Regions from separate parts of the Halomonas sp. DP8Y7-1 genome, predicted to be linked through region 3. Evidence: predicted binding sites of a transcription regulator. Region 3 holds the regulator's gene; each other region holds the start of a gene.
What was found. Region 3 encodes FNR, which switches genes on or off when oxygen is low (the NO sensors DNR and NnrR bind a similar motif). Its sites were predicted from a motif close to TTGATNTANATCAA; they were not measured.

Region 1: the regulator FNR is predicted to act here: its motif matches at 5,464-5,477, upstream of pflB (formate C-acetyltransferase).
Region 2: the regulator FNR is predicted to act here: its motif matches at 5,135-5,148, upstream of yegQ (tRNA 5-hydroxyuridine modification protein YegQ).

What each region holds. Positions count from the first base shown of each region.
Region 1 covers NZ_JAHVIN010000008.1:17,806-27,652, forward strand. The annotation lists gene KUV41_RS11910 (transglycosylase SLT domain-containing protein) at 1-1,333, opposite strand, end outside; gene KUV41_RS11915 (YkvA family protein) at 1,402-1,938, shown strand; gene KUV41_RS19530 (PaaI family thioesterase) at 2,151-3,149, shown strand; gene htpG (molecular chaperone HtpG) at 3,381-5,285, shown strand; gene pflB (formate C-acetyltransferase) at 5,684-7,960, shown strand; gene pflA (pyruvate formate-lyase-activating protein) at 8,056-8,799, shown strand; gene sstT (serine/threonine transporter SstT) at 8,933-9,847, opposite strand, start outside.
Region 2 covers NZ_JAHVIN010000010.1:125,753-135,599, forward strand. The annotation lists gene KUV41_RS13525 (AAA family ATPase) at 1-2,165, shown strand, start outside; gene KUV41_RS13530 (YkgJ family cysteine cluster protein) at 2,340-2,663, opposite strand; gene KUV41_RS13535 (6-carboxytetrahydropterin synthase) at 2,672-3,511, opposite strand; gene queE (7-carboxy-7-deazaguanine synthase) at 3,511-4,161, opposite strand; gene queC (7-cyano-7-deazaguanine synthase QueC) at 4,154-4,870, opposite strand; gene yegQ (tRNA 5-hydroxyuridine modification protein YegQ) at 5,351-6,703, shown strand; gene KUV41_RS13555 (SRPBCC family protein) at 6,912-7,322, shown strand; gene KUV41_RS13560 (GGDEF domain-containing protein) at 7,325-8,827, opposite strand; gene KUV41_RS13565 (DUF2789 domain-containing protein) at 8,996-9,232, opposite strand; gene KUV41_RS13570 (asparaginase) at 9,328-9,847, opposite strand, start outside.
Region 3 covers NZ_JAHVIN010000003.1:350,590-360,436, forward strand. The annotation lists gene KUV41_RS03425 (heavy metal translocating P-type ATPase) at 1-2,424, shown strand, start outside; gene ccoS (cbb3-type cytochrome oxidase assembly protein CcoS) at 2,421-2,660, shown strand; gene KUV41_RS03435 (sulfite exporter TauE/SafE family protein) at 2,670-3,356, shown strand; gene fnr (fumarate/nitrate reduction transcriptional regulator Fnr) at 3,515-4,255, shown strand; gene ttcA (tRNA 2-thiocytidine(32) synthetase TtcA) at 4,537-5,460, opposite strand; gene KUV41_RS03450 (hypothetical protein) at 5,675-5,914, opposite strand; gene KUV41_RS03455 (3'-5' exonuclease) at 6,003-6,626, opposite strand; gene KUV41_RS03460 (DUF294 nucleotidyltransferase-like domain-containing protein) at 6,692-8,506, opposite strand; gene KUV41_RS03465 (sodium:solute symporter family protein) at 8,593-9,847, opposite strand, start outside.

The sequences.
Region 1 (9,847 bases), on a different contig from region 3:
CATAGTCAGCCAGGCGCCGCGCATCGGCGGGGCTGGCCTTGCGCACCGCGTGGTACCACTCCAGGTTCGCCAGTCCCTCCTGCCCGACGCGCAGCAGGGCTTCCGTGCGGCGCACCGTGGGCCAGTTCGCGACCTGAGAGCGTTCCGCATCGCTGGAGTGATGGCTTTCCATATTGAGGTTGTAGGGCTGCCCCAGGCGGTCTGCTGCGACGAAACCGAAGAAGTCTCGCTGCCCGGCTGCGCGAGTAAAGGCTGCCTGTGCGGCGGTCTGCTGGCCGCGCAGAGTCAGCGCACGTCCAAGCCAGTATTGCCAGCGGGCCTTGCCTTGCACCTCCGCGGGCATGGCGGCGACCGTGCGTTCCAGCGCCCCCCAGTCGCGGTCGCGGATGGCCAGGCGCGCCCTGAGTTCAAAGACTTCGGCATCCTGCTGCGCCGGCAAGGCGCCATCGATCCAGCCAAGCAGTTCGCGCTGGTCACGCCGTAGGGCGTGATACATGATCTCGCGCTCGAGGGACTGGCGCGCTTGCGCGGACAGGTTCACCCGTGTCGATACCTGTTGCCAGCCGTTGAGCGCAGAGGCCGCCGACGTTTCCGCACCAGCGATGACGGCGGCACGCACAAAGTCCTCTGTGCCGGCGCAGTTCGGCCCGACACAGCTGCCTACGCTGGCCAGACGGGAGGGGCTGATCTCCACGCTTTGTTGTGCAGCTACTGCACTGCTCCAGGCCGGCCCGAGCTGGCGGCCGAGATAGCTGACCAACCCGTCTTCGCCGTTTTCCCAAGCCAGCATCATGCGCTGGAAGATCTCCAGGTCGCCGATGTCGCCCCTGGCCCGTAGCGTCGAGAATAGCGTGTCGCAGGCATCTGGCTGGGAGCTGCCGACGTTCCACAGCTCGCGTCCCCCTTGTGCGGCCTGGGAGGGATTCTGGCCGAGTTGAGCGGTGTAGTAGTAACACTGCTCTGCCGTGGTCGCCGGAACGCCGTTGGCCACGGCGAGCAGGTCGCCGTAGCGACCGGCACGGCCATAGCGCAGGATGGCCTGTTCGCGCATCCAGTCACCGAGGGGAGCGTCGGCATTGGCGGAGATGTAGCCCAGCACCTCCTGGGGGGAGGCGTTGGGCAGACGGTCGCGCAGGCGATAGTACGCCACGTAGCCCTCGAGTTCGTGACCACGTATGGCAGCGTCGTTGATCTGCTGGAAGTTACCGCTGCGAGCAGCTTCCAGGGCACTGCGCATGGCGCCATCGCTGGCCTGGGCAGAGGCCAGCGACGGTGTACAAAGGGCCGTCGCGGCCAGCAGTGGCGCTAGGCGGCGAAACAGGGCGAATGGCATTGAGACCCTCCTGGTCCTGAGGTGATGACACGATTGCCTGGGCGCGCCTGAGTGCGCCTGGAGGCTCCATGGTGACCGAACATGGGAAGCTTGAACAGTCATGTTATCTGACGCTGAAGCTTGACCCAGAACAGGTCCGCCTCCATGTTGACAGTGTCGAGGCCGAAGCCCAGGACATCGTCCACAAAGGCCGGCTGCTGTCACCGCTGCAGGCGTTTGACGAGACCTGCATCCAGGAGGTTGTTGAGATGTCCCTGTTTGACCGTGTCCCTGTGATAGGACGTCTTTCCCAGCGTTCGAGAGCCTTCAAGCACATCTTGAGGGCCTTGAAGCTGTTCATTCCGATGCTCCAGGATGTGCTCGGCGGACGTTATCGCCCAGTGCCTTGGTCCGCCTTTGGCTGGATGGCGGCGGCCTTGGCCTACCTGGTGTCTCCGTTGGATCTTGTTCCGGACGTGCTGCTGCTGTTTGGTCTCGTCGATGACGTGGTCATTGTCGGGTGGTTGCTGACCAAGGTGGACGCGAGTCTGGCAGATTACCGGGCCTGGCGTGGCGACGTCGAAGAGGACGCGCAGCGGGAAGAGCGGGATATCAGTGATCTGTAGTCTGCCCGGTTGACCCGTCGGCAGCGCTGAGCGGTGGTGGAATGCCCTGCCGCCGCCAGGCCCACTGTTCTTGGGTAAGTCTTCATAGATACGTCTTCATGGATACGTCGTCATGGGTAGCTAGACCCATCGTTCATAGGTAAAAAGGCGAATGGTGGACCTGAAGGGTTCTGACTAGGCTGTCAGTCAAACGTTTGACTATGGCGCTCGTCATGTCCGCACAAGAAGATGCTTTCGCTTCACCTTCCTTTTCGCTGTGGCGCCAGGCTCTTCAGCGATTTATCGATGTCATTCCGCACACCCACATGCTGGAGATGCAGGTCACCTCGGTGGACGAGGAGGGCGTTACGCTGTATCTGCCCTGGCATCCGCTGTTGTCGGGAGATCGCCAACGAGGACTGGTGCACACGGGGGTCCTCAGCATGCTGCTTGACACCGCCTGTGGCGCGTCCGTGCTGACCGCGTTGCCCCAGCCCGAGGTATGCCCGACCCTGGACCTGCATATCAGCCACCGCCGCCCCGGTATCGAGGAATGGCCGCTGTGGGTCAAGGCCAGAGCCGATGCGGTATCGTCCAGTGTCGTGTTCACCGAGGCTCAGGCATGGCAGCAGGATGGACAGCCACTGGCCCGAGCGAGCGGGCATTTCGCCAGGTTAGGACCCCGCAACACGCCTCCTGGATTTGCCGATGCCATGTTTGCCGGTCTCGCGGAGTCGGATGAATCGCCGGCTGTACCACCGACCCCGGTGATGGCGGCCCGTGGCAGCAGCGATGCCCTGGATCCACTGCTGTTAGAGGCGGGCATCAACGATGATAACCTCGCCCCCTGGATAGCGCAGATACCTTACGCAGGGCAGCTCGGGGTGTCGGCCTGTCGCGACGATGAGGGGCTCTGTTTTGCGCTGGAGGCGCGGTCTTCCAATATCGGTAACCCCATGCTGCCTGCGCTTCACGGTGGTGTCGTGGCGGCATTCATGGAAACGGCTGCGGCCCTGCATACGCTCAGCCAGTCCCGCCAGCCACGCCTCCCTCGGTTGGTCAATGTGACCGTGGACTACCTGGCACCCGCTGCGGTGAAACCGACCCGTGCCCGCTGTCGCCTGGTACGCGAGGGGCGTCGTATGGTCAATGTGGACACATGGGCGTGGCAGGATGACGAAGCGACCCCGATCGCCCGCGCGCGCATGAGCTATGTGTTAGATCCCGCCTAGCGTGTGCTGAATCCTGAAGCGTATGTGCCGGAACCAGCGCCAAGGGGTGCGCTGCGGGCTTGAAAAGACAGCGTCTAGCCCCATATCGATGATCAATTGAAGATCGTACGGCGTTGAGCGAGCGCCGACAGGGGATGCCCTGACGCCTCGCTACCCGCGTCGCACACTCTGGAACGCCAGTGTCCCGGCACTGGTCCGGAAAACGCTATGTCGAAAGGGGTTCGACCTACCATGACCACCGCTACTCACGAAGAAACTCTGGGCTTTCAGACCGAGGTCAAGCAGCTTCTCAACTTGATGATCCACTCGCTGTATTCCAACCGCGAGATCTTTCTTCGGGAGCTGATTTCCAACGCAGCGGATGCCTGCGACAAGCTCCGTTACGCCGCTCTGGACAACGACGCCCTGTATGAAGGCGACAGCGAACTGCGTGTCGAGATCGAGCACGACAGTGACGCCAAGACGGTGACGATTCGTGACAACGGTATCGGCATGAATCGCGACGATGTGATCGCCAACCTCGGCACGATCGCCAAGAGCGGCACCGCGGAGTTCCTGAATCAGCTATCTGGCGAGCAGCAGAAGGACGCCAAGCTGATCGGTCAGTTCGGTGTCGGGTTCTACTCGGGCTTTATCGTCGCCGACGAGATCACGGTGCGCACGCGCAAGGCGGGAGACGCAGCGGATGCGGGCGTCGAGTGGCGTTCGAAGGGCGAAGGTGAGTTTGTGGTGGCCGAGCTTGAGCGCGAGAAGCACGGTACCGAGATCATCCTGCACCTGAAGGATGATGCCAGCGAGTTCGCCGATGACTATCGCCTGCAAAGTCTGGTGCGCAAGTACTCCGACCACATCGAAGTGCCGGTGAAAATGCCGCGCACGGAAAAGGCGACCGACGACGAAGGCAATGAGGTCGACGGTAGTGAAGTCACCACCTGGGAGACCATCAACGAGGCGACAGCGCTGTGGGTTCGTCCCAAGGGCGAGGTGTCGGATGATGAGTACAAGGCCTTCTACAAGCATGTGGCTCATGACTTCTCCGACCCGCTGGCCTGGAGCCATAACAAGGTCGAAGGCAACCTGGAGTACACCAGCCTGCTGTACGTGCCGGGCCGTGCTCCCTTCGACCTGTACGAGCGTGATGGCGCCCGTGGGGTGAAACTGTATGTGCAGCGTGTGTTCATCATGGACGACGCTGAGCAGTTCCTGCCGCTCTACCTGCGCTTCATCAAGGGCGTGCTGGATACCCGCGACCTGTCGCTGAACGTGTCCCGCGAACTGCTGCAGCAGGATCCCAAGGTCGACAAGATCAAGTCCGCGCTGACCAAGCGTGCGCTGGACATGCTGAAGAAGCTGTCGAAGGACAAGGAGGCCTATCAGAGCTTCTGGAACACCTTTGGCGCCGTGTTGAAGGAAGGCCCGGCGGAAGACTTCGCCAACCGCGACAAGATCAGTGGCCTGCTGCGCTTCTCCAGTACTCACACCGACAGCGCCACCCAGGACCAGTCACTGGCCGACTATGTCGAGCGGATGAAAGAGGGACAGGACAAGATCTATTACATCGTCGCCGACGGCTTCAATGCGACCAAGAATAGCCCCCATCTTGAGATCTTCCGCAAGAAGGGTATCGAGGTACTGCTGCTGCACGACCGGATCGATGAGTGGCTGATGAGCCACCTTACCGAGTTCGATGGCAAGAAGCTGGTCGATGTGGCCAAGGGCGACCTCGATCTTGGTGATGTCGAGAACGAGGAAGAGAAGAAGGCCCAGGAGGAGACCGCCAAGGCCAAGGAAGACCTGGTCAAGCGGGTGAAAGAGGCACTGGGAGACGAGGTTCAGGAGGTCAAGGTCACCCATCGCCTGACGGATTCTCCTGCCTGTGTGGTCCTGCCTGAGCACGAGATGGGCTTCCAGATGCGCCGCATCATGGAAGCAGCGGGCCAGAGCCTGCCGGAGGTCAAGCCGATCCTCGAACTCAACCCGGAGCATGCGCTCGTCGCGCGTCTCGAAGCGGCCGGCGACGAGGGTTTTGCCGATCTCGCCAGGATTCTGCTTGATCAGGCGATTATCGCCGAGGGCGGCCATCTCGATGATCCCGCTGCCTACGTCAAGCGTCTGAATGCCTTGCTCAGCGCCTGACAACAGGCCGGCAGATTGATCGGCGTACCTCTGGGTACATAGCGCCATCGTTGCGCCAGGGCGGCGCCACCTTCGGGTGGCGTCGCCTTTTTATGGCGCGCTCTGCTCGCTGACACATCCGCTTGTTTATCCTCCCTGATGCGCTAAATCACCAGTTGCGCCGCGACCTTATTGGACGCTGATACGGGTCAAGTCCGGGCTGTCCATCTACTGCTAAAGTCGAATGGTCCCGCTGGGGCAGAGGCTGTCTCGCCCAGCAAGAGCGCTGCATCCACGTCACCATCGAAGTGACGACCGCGCTGCCACCGATCTTCAAGCTTTGCTGCCCCCTCCGATGGATAGAGGGGCGCAGTGAATCTGCACTAGTTTCGTATTTCCTTTTGTTAAGGGGCAAGTCGATGAAAGAGCAATTCGCACAGGCGTGGGAAGGGTTTGCGGGCACCGCGTGGAAAGAGGGGGTCAACGTACGCGACTTCCTGCTGGCCAACGTGACGCCCTATGAAGGCGACGAGCATTTTCTGGTGGCAGAGCCCGCCACGAGCACCCGCGCACTGTGGGACCGGGTCATGGAGGGCATCAAGCAGGAGAATGCCACCCACGCGCCGCTGGACTTCGACACCTCGCTGGTGTCCTCCATCACCGCCCATGACGCCGGCTACATCGATGCGTCTCTCGAGACCATTGTCGGTCTGCAGATCGAGGCACCCTTGAAGCGGGCCATCATGCCCAATGGTGGGATCAAGATGGTGGAAGGGTCCTGTCAGGCCTACGGCCGCGAGCTGGATCCGCAGGTGAAGAAGATCTTCACCGAGTTTCGCAAGACCCATAACCAGGGCGTGTTCGATGTCTACACTCCGGACATCCTCAAGTGTCGCAAGTCCGGCGTGCTGACAGGACTCCCTGATGCCTACGGACGCGGCCGCATCATCGGTGACTATCGCCGGGTCGCGCTTTACGGTGTCGACTTCCTGATGGCCGACAAACAGGCCCAGTTTGCTTCTCTGCAGTCACGCTTTGAACAGGGCGATGATCTGGAGGCGGTCATTCAGCTGCGCGAAGAGGTCGCCGAGCAGTATCGTGCGCTGGACCAGCTGAAAGAGATGGCGGCCAAGTACGGCTTCGATATCTCGGTGCCGGCCACCACGGCTCAGGAAGCCATTCAGTGGACCTACTTCGGCTACCTGGCTGCGGTGAAGTCCCAGAATGGCGCGGCCATGTCGCTGGGGCGTACCTCCAGCTTCCTCGACATCTACCTGGAGCGCGATCTGAGCCAGGGAGTGATCGATGAAGTGGGGGCCCAGGAGCTGGTCGACCACTTCATCATGAAGCTGCGCATGGTGCGCTTCCTGCGCACGCCTGAGTACGACGAACTGTTTTCCGGCGACCCCATCTGGGCGACCGAGTGCCTGGGGGGCATGGCCCAGGACGGACGCACGCTGGTCACCCGTACCAGCTTCCGTTTCCTCAACAGTCTGTACACCATGGGGCCAAGTCCTGAGCCCAACCTGACCGTGCTGTGGTCAGAGCAGCTGCCAGAGGGGTTCAAGCGCTACTGCGCCAAGGTGTCTATCGACACCTCGTCGATCCAGTACGAGAACGACGATCTGATGCGCCAGGACTTTGCCTCCGATGACTACGCGATAGCCTGCTGCGTGTCCCCCATGGTGATCGGCAAGCAGATGCAGTTCTTCGGCGCTCGTGCCAACCTGGCCAAGACGCTGCTGTACACGATCAACGGTGGCGTCGATGAGAAGCTCAAGATTCAGGTGGGGCCAAAGAGCGAGCCGATCCGTGATGATGTGCTGGACTTCGATGACGTCTGGCAGCGCATGGATGGTCTGATGGACTGGCTGGCACGGCAATACGTCACCGCGCTGAATGCCATCCACTACATGCACGACAAGTACAGTTACGAAGCGGCCCTGATGGCGCTGCATGATCTTGACGTCAAGCGCACCATGGCCTGCGGTATCGCCGGGCTATCGGTGGCGGCGGATTCACTGTCCGCGATCAAGTATGCCACCGTGCGCCCAGTGCGCGACGAAGACGGTGTGGCGGTGGATTTCGAGATCGACGGTGACTACCCGTGTTTTGGCAACAACGATGCACGGGTTGATGATATCGCCTGTCAGCTGGTGGAAGTCTTCATGAACAAGATTCGCCAGCTCAAGACCTACCGTGGCGCCGAGCCTACCCAGTCTGTGCTGACCATCACCTCCAATGTGGTCTACGGCAAGAAAACCGGTACTACGCCGGACGGGCGTCGCGCCGGCGAGCCTTTTGCGCCGGGAGCAAACCCGATGCATGGACGTGACACCAAGGGGGCAGTGGCATCGCTGACGTCGGTGGGCAAGCTGCCCTATGCCCATGCCAAGGATGGTATCTCGTACACCTTCTCGATCGTGCCCAAGGCGCTGGGCAAGGACGAAGGCACGCAGCGTGGCAATCTGGCCGGCTTGATGGACGGCTATTTCCACCACAGCGATCGCCAGGAAGGTGGCCAGCACCTGAACGTCAACGTGCTCAACCGCGAGATGCTGGAAGACGCCGTGGTCCATCCCGACAAGTACCCGCAGCTGACGATTCGGGTGTCCGGCTACGCGGTGCGCTTCAACTCGCTCACCGCAGAACAGCAGCGGGACGTGATCAGCCGTACCTTCACCGAGACGCTCTAGGGCGTACTGCCCAAGACTCGCCCTGAGGCCGCGACAGCGGCCTCCCTCTGGCTCCGGGAATTTTCCCCGGAGCCCTTTTCTTGCGAGGCCACGCCATGTCCCGTATCGGCCGTCTTCATCATCTCGAGAGTTGCGGTGCCGTCGATGGCCCCGGTATCCGCTTTCTGGTCTTTCTTCAGGGTTGCGTGATGCGCTGTCAGTACTGCCAAAACCGGGATAGCTGGGATCTGAAAGGAGGACGCGAGGTCAGCGTGGAAGAGGTCATGGCGGAAGCGCGAACCTATCTACCGTTCATGCGCGCCTCCGGAGGGGGCATCACCTGCAGCGGGGGGGAGGCGCTGCTGCAGCCAGCCTTCGTGCGGGATCTGTTCGTGGCCGCCAAGGCAGAGGGGATGCACACCTGTCTCGATACCAACGGCTACGCCTGCCATTACGACGATGTGCTCGATGCACTGCTTGATGCCACCGACCTGGTGTTATTGGACATCAAGCATGTCGAGGAAGGGGCCCATCGCGTGCTGACGGGGATTTCCCCCCGTCGACCCTTCGCCTTCGCACACCATCTGGCGGCGATCGGCAAGCCGACCTGGATTCGACAGGTGATTGTGCCGGGCCATACCGATAGCGACGAGATGATGCACCGACTCGGCCAGTTTATTCAGACCCTGGATAACGTCGAGCGGGTCGAGCTGCTGCCTTACCATGGTCTGGGCGAGTACAAGTGGGAGGAGCTGGGACAGCACTATCCGCTGGCCGGACTTGAACCTCCGAGTCGCGAGACCATGGAGCGCCTGGTGGCGATTGCCGCTCGCTATCATCCGCAGGTGGTGGCGGGCTGAGTGACGGCGTCATGTGTTTAAACAAGCCTGTCCAGCAAGCCCGCTAAGCAACGCCCATTCAGCAAGCCTACCAAGCAAAGCCCCCGTCACCGCAGGGTGACGGGGGCTTGGTTCGTGCAGCCGCAGGACGGGGTCAGTCGACGGCTGTGCTGCGCTCGGCTCTGCGGCTGGCGGCGGCGGTGAACAGCACATCGGTGGACGAGTTAAGCGCGGTCTCCGTGGAATCCTGCACCACGCTGATGACAAAGCCGATCGCGACGACCTGCATGGCCACATCGGCGGATATGCCGAACAGGCTGGCCGCCATGGGAATCAGCAGTAGCGAGCCACCTGCGACACCCGAGACTCCGCAAGCGGCAAGCGCCGAGACGATGCACAGCAGCAGTGCGGTGGCAAAATCGACGCTGATGCCGAGGGTGTGGGCGGCCGCCAGTGTGATCACCGTGATCGTGATGGCCGCACCGGACATGTTGATGGTGGCACCCAAGGGGATCGAGATGGAATAGGTGTCCTCGTCCAGCTCCAGGCGCTTGCACAACTCCATGTTGACCGGAATGTTGGCGGCGCTTGAGCGTGTGAAGAAGGCGGTGATGGCACTACCGCGAAGGCAGCTGAATACCAGAGGGTAGGGGTTCTTGCGGGTGGTCAGGAAGACGATCAAGGGGTTCGTGACCAGCGCCACGAATACCATGCAGCCGACGATGACGGACAACAGGCGGCCATATTCCATCAGTGCGCCGATGCCGGCTTCGGCCAGGGTGCCGGCGACCAGGCCAAAGATGCCGAGCGGTGCCAGGCGGATCACCCAGCGGACGAGGGTAGAGACCGCGTCGGACAGGTCATTGATCATTCCCTTGGTGGCGGACTGAGCGTTTCTCAGCACCAGGCCGAGGCTGATGGCCCAGACCAGAATAGCCACGAAGTTGGCTTCCATCAGCGCGGCAACCGGGTTGGCGACGGCACTGAGCAACAGGTTGCGTAGGATTTCGATCACGCCGCCGGGAGGGTTGCCGCTGGCCTGGGCGGTATCCAGCGTCAATTCTGTGGG
Region 2 (9,847 bases), on a different contig from region 3:
AGGCCATGGGCATCCGGGATGCCCAGGAGAGCACCTTGCTGGCCAAGAGCAGCGAGGCGGTGGAAGCTGTCGTCTCCCTGTTGCACGGCCTGGTGCTCGAGCTGTCACAGGATCGGCCGCTGGTACTGATGATCGATGACCTGCAATGGGTCGACGAGCCCTCCTTCAAGGTGCTGGCCGGACTGCAGGCCCGCCTTCCGATCAACTGCCCGCTGCTGTTGATCGCCAGTCATCACGGACGTGAGTCACTCCCGACTCGCCTGCACTGGGACCAGCAGATCACGCTGGGCCGTCTTGATGCGATGCAGTCGTCGCGGCTGCTGACCCAGCTGGCTCGACGTTATCGGCTGCACCTGTCACCGCGCTTGCGAGGTCAGATCATCGAGCGCTGTGATGGGGTGCCGCTGTATCTGCAGGAGATCTGCCGCCGCCTCGATATGGATCGACGTGAAGGCCGTAGCGTTCAGCTAGATGAGCTTCCCCACGGGTTGCTGGGCCTTCTGACCAGCCGGATCGACCAGCTGGACGTGGATCGTGAAGTTGCCCACGTGGCCGCCGTGCTGGGGCGTAACTTCCGTTTCGACTTTCTGGCCGAATGTAGCGGTTGGGAGCCCGATCGTCTGGGCAAGGCGCTGGAGGAAATGCGCCGGCTGGAGATCATCGAGATCGCTGACGGTGAAGCGGGCGCAAAGCAGTATCAGTTTACCCATCAGCTGCTCCACGAAGCCGCCTATCTATCCTGTCCCCGGGATGTGCGAGTCGACATGCATCGCCGCGTCGTGCAGTTGATCGAAGAACGCTTCCCGATGTGGATCAGCCGCCACCCCGGCGATTTCGCGATGCACTTGCGGCGCAGCGGACATTACGCGCGGGGTGCTCGCTACTTCGAACTGGCGGCACGAGAGGCCCTCAAGGTCAGCGCCAATCGCACGGCACTGAAGATGGCCGATGCGGGACTCGCGAGCCTGCGTCAGGTCGAACGACAGGCCGAGCGAGAAATCAGCCTGCTGACGGTCCGAGGTCAAGCCGCCTTTGCACTGGAGGGACACGGTTCTCCCACTGCCCACGAGAGTTTCGTCAAGGCCAGGGAGCTTCTGACCGAGTGCACCACGGATCTTGAGGACGAGGACGATCTCGAGCAGGCCTTCCTGGTCAAGTGGGGGCTATGGGTGGGCTGCAGTCAGCGTAACGCCCATGCCGATGCCTTCCTGCTGGCGTCACGTCTGAACGATCTGGCGGTGCGGCTGGAGGATCCCCGCTATCAGCGGCTGGCAGACTATGCCGGCGCCAATTGCGAGTACTGGGCGGGGCGCATTCGTCAGGCCTATGACCACCTCGAGGAACTGGATCCGCTCAATAACCCGATGATGATCGAGTGGCTGCCGTTCTCCGATCATCCTCAGGTGGCGGCGGCCTGCTTCCAGGGCTGGACGCTGTGCCTGAGGGGTGACTATCAGCGGGCTGAGCGACACGTGGAGTCCGCGATCCGACTGGCGGAAGAGATTCATCACCCCGGTAGCCTGGCGATGGCATTGATGTACGCCGCCGCCTTGTACCGCCAGCTGGGCCATGTGCACGAGGCCGCCCATCGCGCGCAGCGCGCGTTCGAGTTGACCGGAAGCTCCGATCTGCACCTGTGGCAGGTGTCCTCGCGGGCGGTGGTTGGCTGGCAGCGTGCGCTGGCGGGCAGCCGTGACGGCTTGCAACAGCTTCAGGCCGCCCACGAGGAACTGGCCGAGATCACTGGGCGAGATCCTTGCCAGCGTCCCAACTTCTGGTATGTGGACGCCTGCCTGGCCATGGGGGAACTGGAACAGGCCGAGGACTATCTCGACCAGTGCCTGCTGCTGGCCAGAGAACGCGCGACTCTGTTCGTTCCGGAGCTGGCCATTCAGTTGGCGCGGGTGAGGCGCCAGATCGGCCGTGATCTCGACTCGGTGCGCACCTTGGCCGAGCTGGCGAGACAGCAGGCCAAGCGCGACGGCAACCTGCATCAGCAGCTCTGTGCGCTGGAACTCTGGTTGAGCCACGTCGACGGCAATGATGATGCCGCCCACGATGAGTTCCGTCAGCTGTTGGCCCAGGTCTCGCTGAGTGACGCCCCGGTGCTGATTCGCTGGCGCGCCTTGCTGGATCGGCGAGTATCGCAGACTAGCGGAGCCTGATCTGCCCATCACGAGCGCTAGTGTTCTGGAGGGCCGTGACGCTTTTTTCGAAACGTCTCAAGGGCCCCAGTAGCAGGGCCCAGTGGCCAAGACCCCGACAGGCTAACCTGTTGGGGTCTTGTCGTCATAGAGCAGGGCGTGAGTCGTCCTGTAGTGTGGCGGAGGGGGTGCTGCTCACGTCATCTGCTCCAGAGCCGTGATGCGCTCAAGCGCTTCATCGCGATGGGTACCGCAGAGGTCAGCATCAAAGTCGAAGCGTGCGCATACCGCCGGGCGTTCGGGCGAGCCAAACAGCTTGCACAGGTGATCGCTGTCGAGCTGGACGCAGCGCACGCCGGCCGGTTTTCCCTCAGGCATGCCCGGTATCGGCGAGCTGATCGACGGGGCGATGCAACAGGCGCCACACCCCGGCCGACAGTCGAGGTGGCCAGATGCCTGGGCTTCTGTCGCTGGTGATGCCGCCGCGGCGACGGCAATCAGCTTGTCCGTGGACCTCATCGTCATGATCAGTGGGGGGCCTTGGCCGTGGCGGTGGCACCCTTGTCCACGCCCTCGTAGGCGCGCACCCAGGTATCAATACCCGTGTCCCGTGCAACGTGTTCGGCCAGCCACATGGCGATTCGTTCGACGGTGGTCGCGCCAGGCAGGCAGCGGCAGCGTTCCCGGGGCAGCCGCAGCTGGAAGCGCCCCTGGGGTGCCTGATAGGCGCTGACCAGGGCGTCACCCTCTACGCAGACCAGGTCATGCTCGTCCACCAGGTAGCTGTCATCCAGCCAGCGTGCATAGTGCTCCTCAAGTCCAGGCTGGCGACTGCCGCGCTGGATGATCTCGAGCCGCGAACGATGGCCGTGGGCAATGCGCTGACAGTTCCCGGCGTGGCGCCTGAGGCCGTGGCTGTAGGTATAGGCGGCGCCGTCAATTGACTCATCGCTCAGGTATAGCTCGATGTGCTCGACCCGCTCTGGCGGATGGCGCAGCAGTTGGCGCGACAGATGCTCGGCCATGGCAGCCTGGGTGATTCGTGGCCAGGGCAACAGGGTAAACGCCTGTCGTGGGCCGCGGACTTCCATGGGGTAGGGCGATGAGGTACGCACACACAGTCCCTCACGGCACTCACTGACCTCTACCCCGGGAGCTTGCGTAGGCACCAGCAGTGTATGGTCGGCACCGCTATCAAGGCGTGACTTGATCCATGGCTTGACCTCGCCGAAGTCAAACAGCATGCCATCCTCACCCAATGCACCGTCGAGGGTGGCATCCACTTGCCAGCTGGCCCCGATCAGACCACGGTCCGGGCACCACAGCGACACGTCGAGGTGCGTCAGTCGTCGTACAAAGAGTGCCATCAGTCGATTCCTGCGATCTTGTGGGTTTGCAGCGACAGCCGCCAGCGTGGATGAGCCATGCAGTGGGCGACGGTGGCTTGCAGTGGCGTGGCAGGCGCATCGCTGGCGACCAGCGAGGTGTCCATTGGCTGCAGCAGAAAGTGATCGAACTGCATCGCTTCAAAGGCCTCCGGCGGCGCCTCGGCCTGGGGAAAGACCAGCTTCAGCTCGTCACCATGGCGCTGCGCCAGCGGGGCGGCGCCCTTGGGACTGACGCACAGCCAGTCGATGCCCTCCGGGGCCGGAAGTGTGCCGTTGGTTTCGACGCCGATCTCGAAGCCCGCCCTGTGCATGGCCTCGATCAGCGGTGTGTCGAGCTGCAGCAAGGGCTCCCCTCCGGTAAACACCACGTAGGGAATGACTCGGGAATCGCTGTGGGGCCAGAGTGAGGCGAGGTGAGCGGTCAGCGCCTCTGCAGTGGAAAATTTCCCACCGTTCTGACCGTCCGTGCCGACGAAATCGGTATCGCAGAAGTGGCACTGTGCGCTCGCGCGGTCCTGCTCACGACCGGACCACAGGTTGCAGCCAGTAAAGCGACAGAACACGCTAGCCCGCCCGGCCTGTACGCCTTCGCCCTGCAAGGTATAGAAGGCTTCCTTGACGCTATACATCCTGCGTGGCTCCAACCGCCGGTTGGGCGTCTTCTGCTGCAGCAGCATAGGCTAGTGGATCCGTGACGCCCTGGGCCGCGAAGGCGGCGAGGCGCTCACGGCAGCTGCCACAGCGGCCACAGGCCAGTGGGCGTCCCTCGTAGCAGGTCCATGTGTGGCGGTAGTCCAGGCCCATGGCAAGCCCATCGGCGAGGATGTCGCTCTTGCTGGCATTGAGGTAGGGCGCATGTATGGCCACCGGGGAGAAGTTGGCGATGGCGGCCACGTCGTTCATCTTGTGCACGAATTCCGGGCGACAGTCGGGGTAGAGCACGTGATCACCACCATGAGCCCCGTAGTCCACGCGGCTGGCGCCAATATTCACCGCCTTGGCGATGGCCAGTGAAAGCAGCACCATATTGCGGTTCGGGACCACCGTGGCACTCAGGTTGTCCTCGGCGTAGTCCCCGTCGGGCATGGCGCGGGCTGCATTGGTCAAGGCGGAGTTGTCGATCAAGCCGTGGATGGCGGTGATGTCGACCACTTGATGGGGAATCTTCAGTTCCTGGCACACCTGCCGCGCCACCTCGAGCTCACGGGCGTGACGCTGCCCGTAGTCGAAGGACAGGGCATGTACCTTGAGGCCCTCGCGAAGGGCGCGATGAAGAACGGTATAGGAATCCATGCCACCGGAGTAGATCACCACGGTGGTGGCGGGAGTAGGGCTCATGCTGAATATCTCGAGTCGGAGAATTTGGGGGAGGCGACTCGTTGTCGCCAGGGGCCGGGGTCCGGTCCGGCTAGATGCCATGGGCAATGTCGCTGCCTGACTTGAGTGGCTTAAGTGCTTAAGTCGCTTAAGGGCTTAATTTGCTTAAGTGCATAGGCGGCTCAAGTGTCAGCGAGACACGCCGGCGCTGGAGCATTCTCTCGCCAGCACCTGCCTGTGGCGCCGCATAGGGTACCGAAAGGTGGGGAACAAGGCCAGGCACCTTTGATGCCGATCATTTGCGCCTCGTCAATATCGGACGTTCCCTGGCATGGCATGCTGCCGGGCCCGCACTGCGGTGTCTGAGCTGCGGCGTCTGAGCTGCGGTGTCTGAGCTGTGGTGTCTGAGCTGTAGAAGGAACCAGGATGTCCAGCCAGTCTTGGCTAGACATACGCTCCGCCGTATTGCCTTGACCATTACCCCTGACGAGAATCGCCACCATGCATGCCCCTGAACTGCTGTCCCCGGCCGGCACCTATCGCCATATGCGCTTCGCCTTTGCCTACGGTGCGGATGCGGTCTACGCGGGCCAGCCCCGCTATTCGCTGCGGGTGCGCAACAACGACTTTGGCTTGGATAATCTGCTGCGTGGTATCGAACACGCCCGCAGCCAGGGCAAACGCTTTTACGTGGCGTCCAACATCGCCCCGCATAACGCCAAGCTGCGAACCTACCTCGATGACATGGCGCCGATTGTCGAGGCGTCACCCGACGCACTGATCATGTCCGATCCAGGCCTGATCACGATGGTGCGGGAGCGCTGGCCCGAACAGCCCATTCACCTGTCGGTGCAGGCTAACGTGGTCAACCACGCGGCGGCCCGGTTCTGGCAGGCCCAGGGGATATCCCGGATCATCCTGTCACGGGAGCTGTCCCTCGAGGAAATCGCCGAGATTCGCGCCGAGTGTCCGAGTCTCGACATCGAGACCTTTGTTCACGGGGCGCTGTGCATCGCCTACTCAGGTCGCTGCCTGTTGTCCGGTTACTTCAATCGTCGAGACCCCAACCAGGGGACCTGCACCAATGCCTGCCGCTGGCAGTACCAGACTCACGCGGCCACCACGGATGACTGTGGCGACCTGGTACCCACCAGCGCTCAGCCGTCGGTGTTGATCGAGGACCCGCAGCGCTCGGGGGAGCTGATGCCGGTCCATGAGGACGAGCACGGCAGCTACATCATGAACTCCAAGGACTTGCGAGCGGTCCAGCACGTGGCAAGGCTAGTCGAGATGGGCGTCAGCTCGCTGAAGATCGAAGGGCGCACCAAGTCTCCCTACTACGTTGCCCGCACCGCCCAGGTCTATCGTCGTGCCATCGACGATGCCGTGGCGGGACGGCCGTTCGACAGGCGACTGATGGATGAGCTCGAGAACCTCGCCAATCGCGGCTATACAGAAGGCTTCTACCGCCGTCACGTACACGACGAGTATCAGAACTACGAGCGCGGGCACTCGATTGGCGTGCACCAGCAGTTTGTGGGAGAGGCGCTGGGCATGGAGCGTGAAGGGTGGCTCGAGGTTGCCGTCAAGAACCGCTTCGAAGTCGGGGATGGGGTGGAGTTGATGCTGCCGACCGGCAATCGGCGCTTTACCCTAAAGGCAATGATGTCGTCCAGCGGTCGTCCCCTGGAGGTGGCGCCTGGCGACGGGCACCGCGTGCGCCTGGCGTTGGAGGGCGAGTCATTGAGCGCTGCGGCGCGCAGCCAGGAGGCGCTTGGCTTTGGGCTGCTGCTGAGGGATCTTCCCGCTGCTCGCCAGGGTGCCGTACCTTTACAGGAAGACGTGCAACCCTGATGCTGGGGCTTGTACGAAAAGTGCCTGCGCTTGGTGATACGGCGTTAAAAATCAACTTAAAATGCTCATTTACACCTCGTAAACTGCGCTTTCTCACCGATTTTTGCCTTGTCTAACCTTCGCTCGTCGACTTTTCGGACAAAGCCTCGGGCTCAAGTGGCGCCACGGGTTGAGCGGGCGCCGGGACTTTCTGGCTCAGGATGCTGCCATGGCCACCATTGAACATAGCGCTGTTCTCGCCGCGCCACCGGAGCGGGTGTTCGCCCTGCTCGAGAACGTCGAGGACTTCGCCGACTACTCCGACCTGATCACCTCGATCGAAGCCTTGGGAGATGATCGTTACCGCTGGCACGTTCATGCGGTGGCGATGGACTGGACCTTCGATGTTCAGTTGACCGAGAAGTCGGCACCGTACCGGCTGGCGTGGCAATCGGTCGATGGGGTCAGCAATGAAGGGCGCTATGATCTTGAGCGCGTGGAAGAGGGCACCCGGGTCAGCCTGACCATCGACTATCGGATCCGCAATCGCCTTCTCGAGAAGGCGGTCAACCGAGCCGCCAAGCCGCTGGTCAGCAAGGTCAGCGCCCAGATCCTCGAGCGTGTCGAGGCTCGCCTGTGACGTCAGAGCTGTTCCTCGACCCCCTGGTCGCTGGCCTCGCTGTCGTGCTGGATGCGGGCGCGCCCTGACGCCTTGGCACCGTACATCTGCTTGTCGGCTGCGGCGATCAGAGCCGCTGCATCGGTGCGCGGCATCTCGGGTAGCCACTGCGCCACGCCGATCGATGCGGTGACCTGCAGCGGCCGCTGTTCCACGCTGGCCATCGGTTGTCGGGCCAGCCATTGCTCGATGCGTCGTGCGACCTCAAGTGCGCCGGACGCTGGCGTGCCTGCGAGGGCGATCACGAACTCTTCGCCTCCGTAGCGCGCGGCTAGGTCGTTGGCCCTGACGGCATCGCGCAGCGTGGCGGCTACGTTGACCAGCACGATATCGCCGATGCGGTGGCCATACTGGTCATTCAGCTGCTTGAAGTGATCAAGATCGATAAACAGAAGCGACAGCGGACGACTCGTGGAGTAGGCCTCATGCAGCATGGTGCCGAGGCGCTGTTCCAGGGCGGCTCGGTTGGCAAGTCCCGTCAGCGCATCCGTGGTCGCCTTTACGTCCAGGGCCTCGTTGTCACGCTTGAGCGCGGTCAGCTGGGTTTCACGATGATGCAGCTGTTCGACCAGGTGGAGCGTCAGTCCATGCAGCTGCTGTTTCCCGGCGAGCAGCAGGCGTTCAATGTCCGCTTCCGGTGACAACAGGGCAGCCAGGAAGCCGGGGAGGGTGCCCATGGCGTCGTCGAGCTGGCGGGTCAGCACCAGCTGCGTCTCATCGGCCAGGCCCGTGGTCAGCCTGAATCGGTGCAGACTGGCATCGATCGCCGCGCTATCGCCTGCCAGGCAATGACGCGATAGGTCATTGGCCAGGCGCAGGCAGCAGACGTCCAGCCAATGGGTCGTCATCTCGCTATCGACATCTTCCTCGAGCCTTGCCAGTACGGCGTGGGGCAGCTGCCAGCGTTCGACCAGCCAGCGTGAGGCCTGCTCGCGAGTGCAGCCCAATGCCGCGCGCTCGATGGACTGGCGCTGGCCCTTGTCGTCGGCCTCGGCGATCAGCGCAAAATAGCCAGGATCGACCCCGTGCAGGACCAGCATCCCGATGTCCTGAAGCAGTGCCTGGGTGGTCAGTTCCGTGACATGTTCTGGCCGCAGCACTGTGGCAATGGCTCGGGTCAGATGGGTCGTTGCCAGGGTCTGGCGCCAGTAGTCCTTCAAGGGGCCGCGGACGGCGTCACGAATCAGCGTGAAGCCGAGCAGGGCGGTCAGGGTGCCATCGACACCCAGTCGCGCCACGGCGTCGGCATGACAGCTTAGTGGTTTGCCGCCCCGGCGGTAGTACGGGCAATTGGCCAGCTTGAGCAGCTGCAGGCACAGGGCCGGGTCCTTGGCGACAAGCTCGACAAAATCTGTCAGTGGGGCGTCATGATCGTTGGCCAATGTCAGCAGTTCACCCACGACGGAGGGGAGCGACGGCAGTCGCTGTGCGGTTTCAAGTCGTGCTTCGATATCCGGAGAAAGCATGCTCACAGGGGCGCCGAGTCAAGTTCGTTGAAGGGGATAGTACCACCCAGGCATGCCCCTTCTGCGGGAGCAGTGCCTGTGGGATGAATGACAGATGATGGCAGTTCCATGACCGCCATCGCTGTCCCGCTGGCCGCTACCAAGGCCGAATGTCGCGGATGATGAGCGTCACGGTTTGCGCAGCGACGCATTCAGGTGATCGACGACCTCGGCCCAGTCCGCGTCCGCCTCGATGGCCTCGCGCAGGAACTCGGCTTGGCCTTCGTTCCAGCAGGCGGCATCCGGTAGCTCGACGTCCTCGGGGATTGGCGCGTTGCGGTCGATGAAGCGCTTGATCGCCTCGGGTTCCGATGCCAGTCCCAGCTGTTCGAACAATTCACTGAACGGGTGATCCGGGTGTTCCATGGACGTCTCCTCATCCTCACGGTTCTCCCTAACCTTACTCCATCGTTCTCGTTGGGGAAGACCATGAGCACAAAAAAGTTGTCTTGGTCTGCCCTTCAGCCGCGCTCGCCTACCAGCGGCGTGCGGAACAGCTCGCGCCGCTGGGCAGAGTCGAGAGGGAGAGACAGCAAATGGACGAGCTTGGTGAAGGCCGCTTCCGGGGTCATGTCATCCCCTGAGACCACCTCCGCCGCCGCCAGCAGCTGACCGGCGACGTAGTGACCGATAGCGATGGTGCCCTGGGGGCACTGGCTGATGGCCACCAGCAACTTGCCTTGGCCGCTGGCTTCAGCAAGTACCGCGCCGAGCTGCGGATCGTCAGGCACATTGCCGCCTCCCCACACCTCCAGCAGGGCGCCTTCGACTCTGTCATCATCCAGCCAGGCCGCCAGCTGCCAGGGGCGAATGCCCGGCCACAGCGGAATGCGCACGACCTTGTCGCCAAGCCCACGGTAGTCGCCGAGCTCGAACCGCGGGGCGCCGCGCTGCATGGCATCAAGACCGCGAGACTCATGCAGCTGCCATTGGCCGGAGGCACATTCGCCGAGGAGCGGTGCGTTGGGGCTGGTGAAGGCG
Region 3 (9,847 bases):
TACCACTGCGGCGCCACGGTGGAAGCAGGAGCCCCCTGGTCGATCACCATCGATCAGCAAGTGCACCCCCTGTGCTGTCCCGGATGCGAAGCCGTGGCTCACGCCATTGTCGACGGTGGCCTCGATAGCTACTACCGCTTTCGCACCGCCATGCCTGAGCGTCCCTCGGCCACGCCCGCGGACGCCGAACGCTACCAGGTTTTCGATGACCCCGGCCTGCAAGCCCGATTCGTGCGCCAGCGCGACGGGCATCAGGTCGCCACCCTGGCGGTGGACGGCATCACCTGCGCCGCCTGCGCCTGGCTCATCGAGCATCGCCTGAACGCTCTCGATGGTCTGGCCAGCAGCGCCGTCAACCTGTCGCAACATCGCCTGCAGGTGAGCTGGGACCCGAGCCAGCTGACGCTGTCACGCATTCTTGCCGAGATGGCGGCCATCGGTTACCCCTCGCAACCCTACGAACCCGACCAGGCTCAACTGCGCCTCAAGCACCAGTCGCGCCAGATGGTTCGCCGCTTGATAGTGGCAGCGGTAGGCATGATGCAGGTGCTGATGTTCTCGATCCCCCACTACGTCGACAGCGGGGACCTCAGCGCCGATTTCGACCAGCTGTTTGCCTGGCTATCTTTGGCGCTGACGACGCCTGTCGTACTGTATGCCGCTCAACCGTTCTTCCTGGGCGCCTTGCGGGACGTACGCTCGCGCATACTCGGCATGGATGTTCCCGTCTCCCTGGCCATCGGTGGCGCCTACCTGGCGAGCTGCTGGTCGGTGGTCAGCCAATCGGGAGATCGCTACTTCGATTCGGTCAGCATGTTCACCTTCTTCCTGCTGTTCGGTCGCTATCTGGAATCCCGCGCCCGCGCCCACTACGGGCGCCAGGGCAACGTTCTGGCCAGCGCCTTGCCCAGCGCTGCAGTGCGCGTCGAGGCCAATGGCGACGAACGGGTCATTCCCGCCAGCAAGCTCGAACCGGGTGATCGCGTGCGCGTCAGTCCTGGCTCACTGATTCCGGCTGACGGCGTCCTGACATCAGGCGTGGCACAGATCGACGAATCGCTGCTGACCGGTGAGTCGCTGCCCTCACTACGACGACAGGGCGATATCGTTCACGCTGGCACGCTGTGCATCGACAGCCCGGTGGAGCTCGACGTCCTGCGTGTCGGTGATGCGACCCGCGCAGCGGGCATCCTCGACCTTACCGACCGAGCCTTTGCCCATCGCCCGCGTATCGCCAAGGTGGCAGAGCAGGTGTCCCACCGCTTTGTCCTGAATCTGCTGATCATCACCACGCTGGTCGCCATGGCCTGGTGGTGGATCGACCCCAGTCGTAGCCTGTGGGTCACCCTGTCGGTGCTTGTCGTCACCTGTCCCTGCGCCTTGGCACTGGCCACGCCTACCGCCTTGACCGTCGCCCACGGGCGTCTGCGTCGCGCCGGCGTGCTGGTCGCTCGCGCCGATGCGCTGGAAACCCTGGCCCGCCTCGACCGCATCATCTTTGACAAGACCGGCACCCTGACTCGAGGCCAGCTGCGCCTGGCCGAGCACCGACGCCTCACCGCAGACTGCCTTGCAGGCATCGACCCTCGTCAGCTGGCCGCAGCGCTGGAAGTCGGCTCGGAGCACCCGGTCGCCCATGCCTTCCGGCCCTGGCGCGACGCCCGAGTCACGGCCAGCGACATTCGCAACGTCCCCGGTCAGGGTGTCGAAGGTTACCTGGCTGGGCAGTGTTGGCGCCTTGGACGCCCGGACTTTGCCCTGACCAGCCAGCCCCCCCTCGACGTACCAGGCGACGGCCTGTGGCTGCTGCTGGCATGCGAGGGGCAGGCTGTCGCCTGGTTCCAGCTACACGACCAGCCCCGCACAGACGCCGCCATGACCCTTGCGGCTATCCGCGAAGCGGGTATCGAGATCGAGATCCTGTCCGGCGATCGACCTGGCAACGTTCAGCCACTGGCCGATCAGCTGGGGGTAGCGCAGTGGCACGGCAACGCCAGTCCCGAGGACAAGCTCACATTGGTCCGCAAGCGTCAGCAAGCGGGAGAGGTCGTTGCCATGGTGGGAGATGGCATCAACGATGTGCCCGTTCTGGCCGGGGCGGACCTCGCCATTGCCGTTGCTGGCGCCAGTGACCTGACCCGCACTCGCGCCGACCTGATCTTGCTCGGCGAGCCGCTGGAGCGTATCGTCCAGGCTATCCATAGCGCACGCCAGACGCGCCGCATCATTCGCCAGAACCTCGCCTGGTCAGTGCTCTACAACGTCGTCGCGCTGCCCGCCGCCGCGCTGGGCTTCGTGCCTCCGTGGCTCGCCGCCATCGGCATGTCGATCAGCTCGCTGCTGGTCATAGGCAATGCCCTTCGCCTGCGACGCGCGGCGCCACCATCATCCTCACGTCTTGCCGTAGCGGCACATGCTCAATGAACATTCTCTATCTGTTGATACCGCTGTCGCTGATCCTGTTGAGTCTGGCGGTATGGGCGTTTTTCTGGGCGGTTCGCAACGATCAATTCGACGATCTGGAGGGGCCTGCCTATCGCATCCTGTTCGAGGACGAAGACCCGCCGACACCGAACCCATCCAGAAAGCCGGCAAGAGAGACGCCGGTCGATGACGCAACAGCCGACGAGCATGATTCCACGCCACCCCCTGGATCCTGAGCAGAACGCATGAACCCAGTAGGTCTAGACCTGCCGCCCGCGATGGCGGCTTTTGTCTTCGGGCTGCTTGGCGGAGCACATTGCATCGGCATGTGCGGCGGTATAATGAGCGCCCTGACCTTTGCCATTCCCCCGAGCATGCGCCACCCTGTTCGTGTAGGAATTTTACTACTTGGCTACAACTCGGGACGTCTGTTCAGCTACTGCCTGGCAGGCGCTATGGTCGCAAGCCTAGGCTCTGTGGTGGCGCTGGCACCGGGCATGCGGGACCTGCTGCAGGTGGTTGCCAGCCTGATGCTGATCACGATGGCGCTTTACATTGCCAACCTGTGGAAAGGGCTACGCTGGCTGGAGGCATTGGGCCAGCGCCTGTGGAGGTATCTGGAGCCAGCAGGACGTCGCCTGTTGCCGGTGGTCAAGCTACCTCAGGCGGTTGCACTCGGGGCCATCTGGGGCTGGCTGCCCTGTGGCCTGGTGTACTCCATGCTGGCATGGAGCATGGCCATCGCAGACCCTGCCCGTGGAGCACTACTCATGCTCTGCTTTGGCCTGGGGACGCTGCCGGCACTGGTGACAACAGGGATTGCTGCGCGTCAGCTGCAGAGTTTGCTGGCACACCCTGCCACACGATTTATGGCAGCGGGCATGATTGTCGGTTTAGCTGTATGGAATATCCTACAAGTTGTAGGAAATTGACGACCATCATATCGCCGCCAGATTATTGAGGCAAAAGAGGTATATGCACCTTTGGCCTAATATCTGTGTGTAGAATAGCGACAATAGCATGCAGCAAGGGTAAGCCAGTTTCCTACATGCCCTGCTCATCATGAACCCCAGACCCACAGGAGCTGCGAATGAGTCCATCGGCCCAAGATCGACGGCGCCCCATGCTACATGAGACTCGTTGCGAGTCCTGCAGCTTGAGCTCCCTGTGCCTTCCGTTGTCGCTGGAGACCGCTGACCTCGAGCGCTTCGATTCCATTATCCGCCGTCATCCTCCGATCAAGAAGGGCACTCGCCTGGTCGAGCAGGGAGATCGCTTCACGAGCGTCTTCGCGGTTCGCTCCGGTAGCCTCAAGCAGATCACCACGGAGGGTAGTGGCGAAGCGCAGCTGACCAACTTCTTCTTGCCCAGTGAACTGGTCGGCCTGGATGGCATAGACGACGGCAGATATCCCGGCAGCGTGGTGGCACTCGAGACCACGACCGTATGTGAGATTCCCTTCGATCGCCTTGACGCCCTGACCCAGACGCTGCCGGAACTACGCGCGCAACTGTTCCGCACCCTCAGCAAGGAGCTGCGCGAGGATCGCCGCATGATGCAGCTGCTGTCGCGCAAGACCGCTGACCAACGACTGGCCTGCTTCTTCCTCGGTCTGTCGGACCGTTTCCGACGCCGCGGCTACTCGCCGTTCAGCTTCCGCCTGTCCATGTCCCGGGCAGATATCGGCAACCACCTGGGACTTGCCGTCGAAACGGTCAGCCGCATTCTGGGACGCTTTCAACAGCAGGACCTGGTGGCCGTCTCTGGACGGGAGGTCAATATCCTGGACCTCGCCTCACTGTCGAACCTGGCGGACACCGATGCCAGCTGATCCGCGGCGCTGACAGGGCCTGCGGCCGACAGCGACCGATAGACGTCGTGCCACGCCACGAGCCCAGCCCCCCCCTTAGGTAGGGCGACGATATACCGGCTCCATCAACAAAAGAGGCCGCATCCCAGGATGCGGCCTCTTGCTATCTTATCGGGACGAGCGTTCAGACATTGAAGAGGGCCACTGCGTGATGTGGCCCTAGCTCGCTTCGCGCTTCAGCAGTGCCTTTTCAGCAAGGCATGTTCAGCAGAGGCTCTTCAGCAGGGCGTGTTCAGGCGAGCTTAGTCGGCGTCAACGATATCAATACGCCGAGCCTGGCGATGCGCCTGCACGGCCTCCAGACCTTCAAAGTCGAACAGCTCGCGGTCTGCCAGCTGCGAGGGTGCCACGTTGGTCACTGCCTTGAACATGCTCTCCAGGCGCCCTGGGTGCTTGGCTTCCCACTCTGCCAGCATTTCCTTCACCACCTGGCGCTGCAGGTTGGGCTGCGAGCCGCAGAGATTGCAGGGAATGATCGGAAAAGCCATGGCATCGCTGTAGGCCTGGATGTCCGCCTCGCGGCAGTACGCCAGCGGCCGGATGACAATGTTCTTGCCATCATCGGACAGCAGCTTGGGCGGCATGGCCTTGAGACTTCCTCCGAAGAACATGTTGAGGAACAGCGTCTCGAGAATATCCTCGCGGTGGTGTCCCAGGGCAATCTTGGTCGCACCGATCTCTTCCGCAAAACCGTACAGCGACCCTCGGCGCAGTCGCGAGCACAGCGCGCAGGTGGTCTTGCCCTCGGGGGTCTTTTCCTTCACCACCGAGTAGGTGTCACGCTCGAGGATGTGGTAGTCCACGCCAATGCTGTCCAGGTAGTCCGGTAGCACGTGCTCGGGAAAGCCGGGCTGCTTCTGGTCGAGGTTGACCGCCACCAGGGAGAAGTTCACCGGCGCATTGCGCTGCAGGCTGCGGAGAATCTCGAGCATGGTGTAGCTGTCCTTGCCGCCGGACAGGCATACCATGACCTTGTCGCCTTCCTGAATCATGCCGTAATCGATGATGGCGTTGCCGGTCTGACGCCGCAGACGCTTCTGCAGCTTGTTGAACTCGCGCTTGGCCTTGGCCTGGGCGCGCTCGTCGTCAGCTGCCGGGGACGCGGCATCACGACGGTCGAGGACACGGGGATCAAACAGGGAGGCGGAAGCGGGCTGAGCAGACATGGGCAGGGCACATCACGGCTGAAAATGAAGACCCGCTAGTCTATCACTCACGTCCGCCACAGGCGAAGAAGTCAGCAACCACTCACCCCTGCGATTAAGCTGGTTCACAACCGCGTGTCCTGGGCCAAGGTGCTTTTGACTAGCCGCCCTGTGACTAGCCGCCCTGTGAAGAGACGACCTGTGAAGAGACGACCTGTGACAAGACGACCTGTGGCTAGACGACTTGTAGTGCCAGCAGATAGCGCGCCACCACACCAAGCAACAGCAGCAAGATGCCGAAGCGTTGCCAGGCGTGCTCACTCACCGTCAGCGTCAGACGCTTCTCCCAGAACTTGACCATCCCCCACAGGTCACGGGTGCGGCGATAGTACTGGCAGTAAGCCACCATCACAGCCAACAGGCCAAGCGATAGCAAGGTCGGCTCAAGCAACATCATCAGACCATGAAGGCTCATGCAAAGATCTCCCCATTACGGTGACTGTTACGGCACCTGACACGCTGCTCGTCCCAGGTCACGCATCGTGACAGCGGCGTGGATGGCATCATCGGGACGACTCGGCCAGCGCGTCGGCGTCCAGCCGCAAATGCATCAGTGCCGTAGTCACGGCATCACCCAATGCGGTATGCCGTCCCATGATCGGCACTCCCAGGCGCTCTGCCAATTGTTCGAAAGTCGGCTGCAGCTCAAGTTCGGGATGGCTGCGCCGCATCCGCTTGCGGTACTGCTGCGCCACATCGATGGTGGCGTTAGGCAACGAGAAGCCAAACTCCGCCTTGAGATAGCGATCGAGCATGGCCAGGTCAAAGTCGATGCACCACCCCACCAGCGGACGGTTGCCGATGAATTCCAGCAGCGTCTCGAGGGCATCACGCACCGGCATCCCACCCTCAAGATCGACCCCACGCAGGCGGTGAATCTTGATGGAATCACCATCCAGGCTGGCCGGGGTCTCCAGCCGCAGATCAAGCGACTCGCTGGTCAACACGCGCCCATCGTGGATCCGCACTGCCGCAATCGACACCAGTTCGGCGCGACGCGTATCCAGGCCGGTGGTCTCGCAGTCGATGGACACCAACTCATCACCGGTGTAGGGATTGAAAAGCCAGGCAAAATCGCCATCGGCTTGACGACGGCGGTCGGCCGCACGTCTGATCGCTCGCAGCATGGGGTACTCTCCTAAACGAAACCACTGACGCCAGGTCAGTTTTCCCTGAGGCGATGCCTCGACGCTCATGCATACTCCAGGTGATAACGATGGGACAGACTGCCCTTGAACTCCTTCACTAGATGAAGTGCCTCCCGCAACAGGTCACGCTCCAGGGAGTTGAGGGACTGCACCACCACGTTGTCGCTGGCCAGGAGATCATCGCGCTGGCACCTGAGCTGGGCCTTGAGCCTCAGCTCACTGAATAGTGACAGCGCCTCACCGAGGTCTTCTGCCACCTCTGCATCGAGGCGACCGAGCCTAGCCAGAGCGGACAGGCGATCGTGGGTCGAGGTCTCGCGCAGACCAGCATCCAGCGCCATGGTGCGAACCCCATGAACGATCGGGAAGATGCCCCCTTTCTTGATGTCGATGCCGTGTGCGGGCTTCTTGAGCGAGCCGAACAGCGTCAATGGCGTAGAGAACCGCAGTACCGCGCGGGCCAGATGGGTCAGCAACAGCGCGTTGCCCCTGGTCTCCTCGATCAACACATCACGCAGGCGGTCCACCAACGCCATGTCACCTGCCACGCCAGCGACATCCACCAGAATCGCCAGGCTCATCAAGCTATTGCCATCCGGTTCCGCGACCCATCGCCGAATACGCCCGCGCCACTGCTCCAGCGTTCCTGTCCATTGGGGATTGGACACCATGATATTGCCTGGGCAGCGCGGATAGCCCAGGTCCATCAGCACCTCGGTAAAACGACGACTGTCCGCGGCCAGGTCCGGCCACTCGAGGTCGTCCGGGAGAATCAGCGCGTTGTCCTGATCCGTCTTGAGGATCTGTTCGCCCCTGCCCTCACTTCCCAGCACGACAAGACAGACCCGGTCGCGCTGAGGGGCGGGCATCGAAAACTGCCATGCCTTGCCAATAATGCGACCGTTAAGCGCTGACAGCATGCCCATGGCAAAGCGCATGCGAATTCCCTGCGCCATCAGTGCATCGATCAGCTCAGGCGTGCGCTTGCTGGCGTCGTTCAGTTCCGCCAGGCTGTCAGCCTGCTCCACCTGAAGACTGACCACATAGCTGCGACTGGAGAAATAGCTCAGCACATCGGTCAACTCGACCACGCCTTCCAGCGCGCCTTCGTGATAGACCACCACCCTGGCCACCTTGTGGCGGGTCATCTCGATCAGCGCTTCGAACAGGTACTGGTCCCTGGTGACGCTCACCAGTGCCAGGCCAGCGATACCTTCCAGGGCATCGCCCCCTCCCCGCTCCTGCATCACCAGCGCATCGAGCAGGTCGGTCTTGGTCAGCATTCCGGGGCCTTCCGGGGTATCCACCAACAGGCTGTCGGCGCCCTTCTCCTTCAGCGTGAGCACCGCCTGACGAATACTGATGGACGGGTCCACCAGCAGGGGTGGCCGCATGCATTCATGCACCTTGGCCAGCATGAAACCGGCCAGCGTCACGCCGCCATCGGAACGCCGCTCCGCCAGCAGCCGCGTCTTGCTGACCAGACGCTGGTGAAAGTAATCGGAGAAGTCCTCGGACTGTTCGCACAGCGAGAGGAACAACGTCCTGGGCATCAGGTAGCAAAGGGTTTCCTGTTCGGCGACAAAACGATAGCGGCTCTGGCCGTTGATGACGCTGATCGCGCCAAACAGATCGCCACTGGTGTAGTGGCCGATGCGTCCGCCGGTGGAGGACTCGTTCATGTCCAGTTCGGCGACTTCGCCCTTGTGAATCACAAAGACGAACTCGCCGGCCTGTCCAGCCTCGAGAATCACTTCATCCCGCGCGTAGTACGCCAGATCAAGCCCTGCGCGAATACGCTCGCGTCCGGCATCATCCAGCAGCGCAAAGGGAGGTTCTGTGACGTTGATGTCGATCATCGTTCGCTCCGTGCTCAACCCCGGCTGTCCCGGGGCTGAGCAGGTTGGCGAAGAGGAGCCCACGGCGCTGGGCCCCTCGTCCCGTTCTAGTGTGCGTGGGCCACACCAGCGCCTCTTGGCACCCGCACGTTCTCGACCAGTTCCTGGATGTGTTCCGGCGGAGCGGCAGTTGCCCGCGATACCACGAACGCCACCACAAAGTGCAGGATCATGCCGAGCGTACCGATACCTTCCGGCGAAATACCAAACCACCAGATCGACGGATCCGTGTTGATGAACTTGGTATAGACGATATAGGTAAAGGTGAAGCTGAGACCCAGCACCATGCCGACGATGGCCCCCTCGCGGTTCATGCGCTTGTCGAAGATGCCAAGCAGAATGGCCGGGAAGAAGGACGACGCCGCCAAGCCGAAGGCAAAGGCCACCACCTGGGCCACAAAGCCCGGAGGATTGATGCCAAAGTAGCCGGCCACCACGACTGCCACCGCGGCAGCGCCACGAGCAGCCAGCAGCTCTCCCTTCTCGCTGAGGTTCGGGTTGATCTGCTTCTTGATCAGGTCATGGGACACAGCCGCCGAGATGACCAGCAACAGCCCGGCCGCGGTCGACAGTGCTGCCGCTACACCACCGGCCGCCATCAGCGCGATCACCCAGGCTGGCAAGCCACCGATCTCGGGGTTGGCCAGCACGATGATATCGCGATCGATATACACCTCGTTGGCGCTGTCGGTGGGTGCATTGGTGACCACCCGCTGACCGTAGCTACCCGTGGAGGCTTCTTCCAGGGGACCGCTCTCGAAGGTGGGCTTGCCCTCGAACGGCGCGCCTGGCCCCATCTGCACCCTGCCATCGTCGTTCTTGTCGAGCCAGCCGATCAGGCCAACCGTCTCCCAGCTCTTGAACCAGCCAGGAACCTCCTCGTAGCTTGTTTCATTCACGGTCTCGATGATGTTGGTGCGAGCGAACACCCCCACCGCCGGTGCAGTGGTATACAGCAAGGCGATGAACACCAGGGCCCAACCGGCGCTGACCCGCGCATCACGAACCCGCGGCACGGTGAAGAACCGCACGATGACGTGAGGCAGACCCGCCGTACCACACATCAGCGCAGCGGTGATGAAGAACACGTTGATCATCGGCTGACTACCGTCGGTATAGGGCGTGATACCGAGATCTGTCAGCAGGCCATCGAGACGATCAAGGATGTATTGACCGCTATCGTTACCTGCTGCATCAACGAAGGTCGCACCGAGGCCGGTCTGGGGCAGCACGTGACCGGTCATCATGATCGACAGAAACACTGCCGGTACGATGAAGGCGGTGATCAGCACGCAATACTGA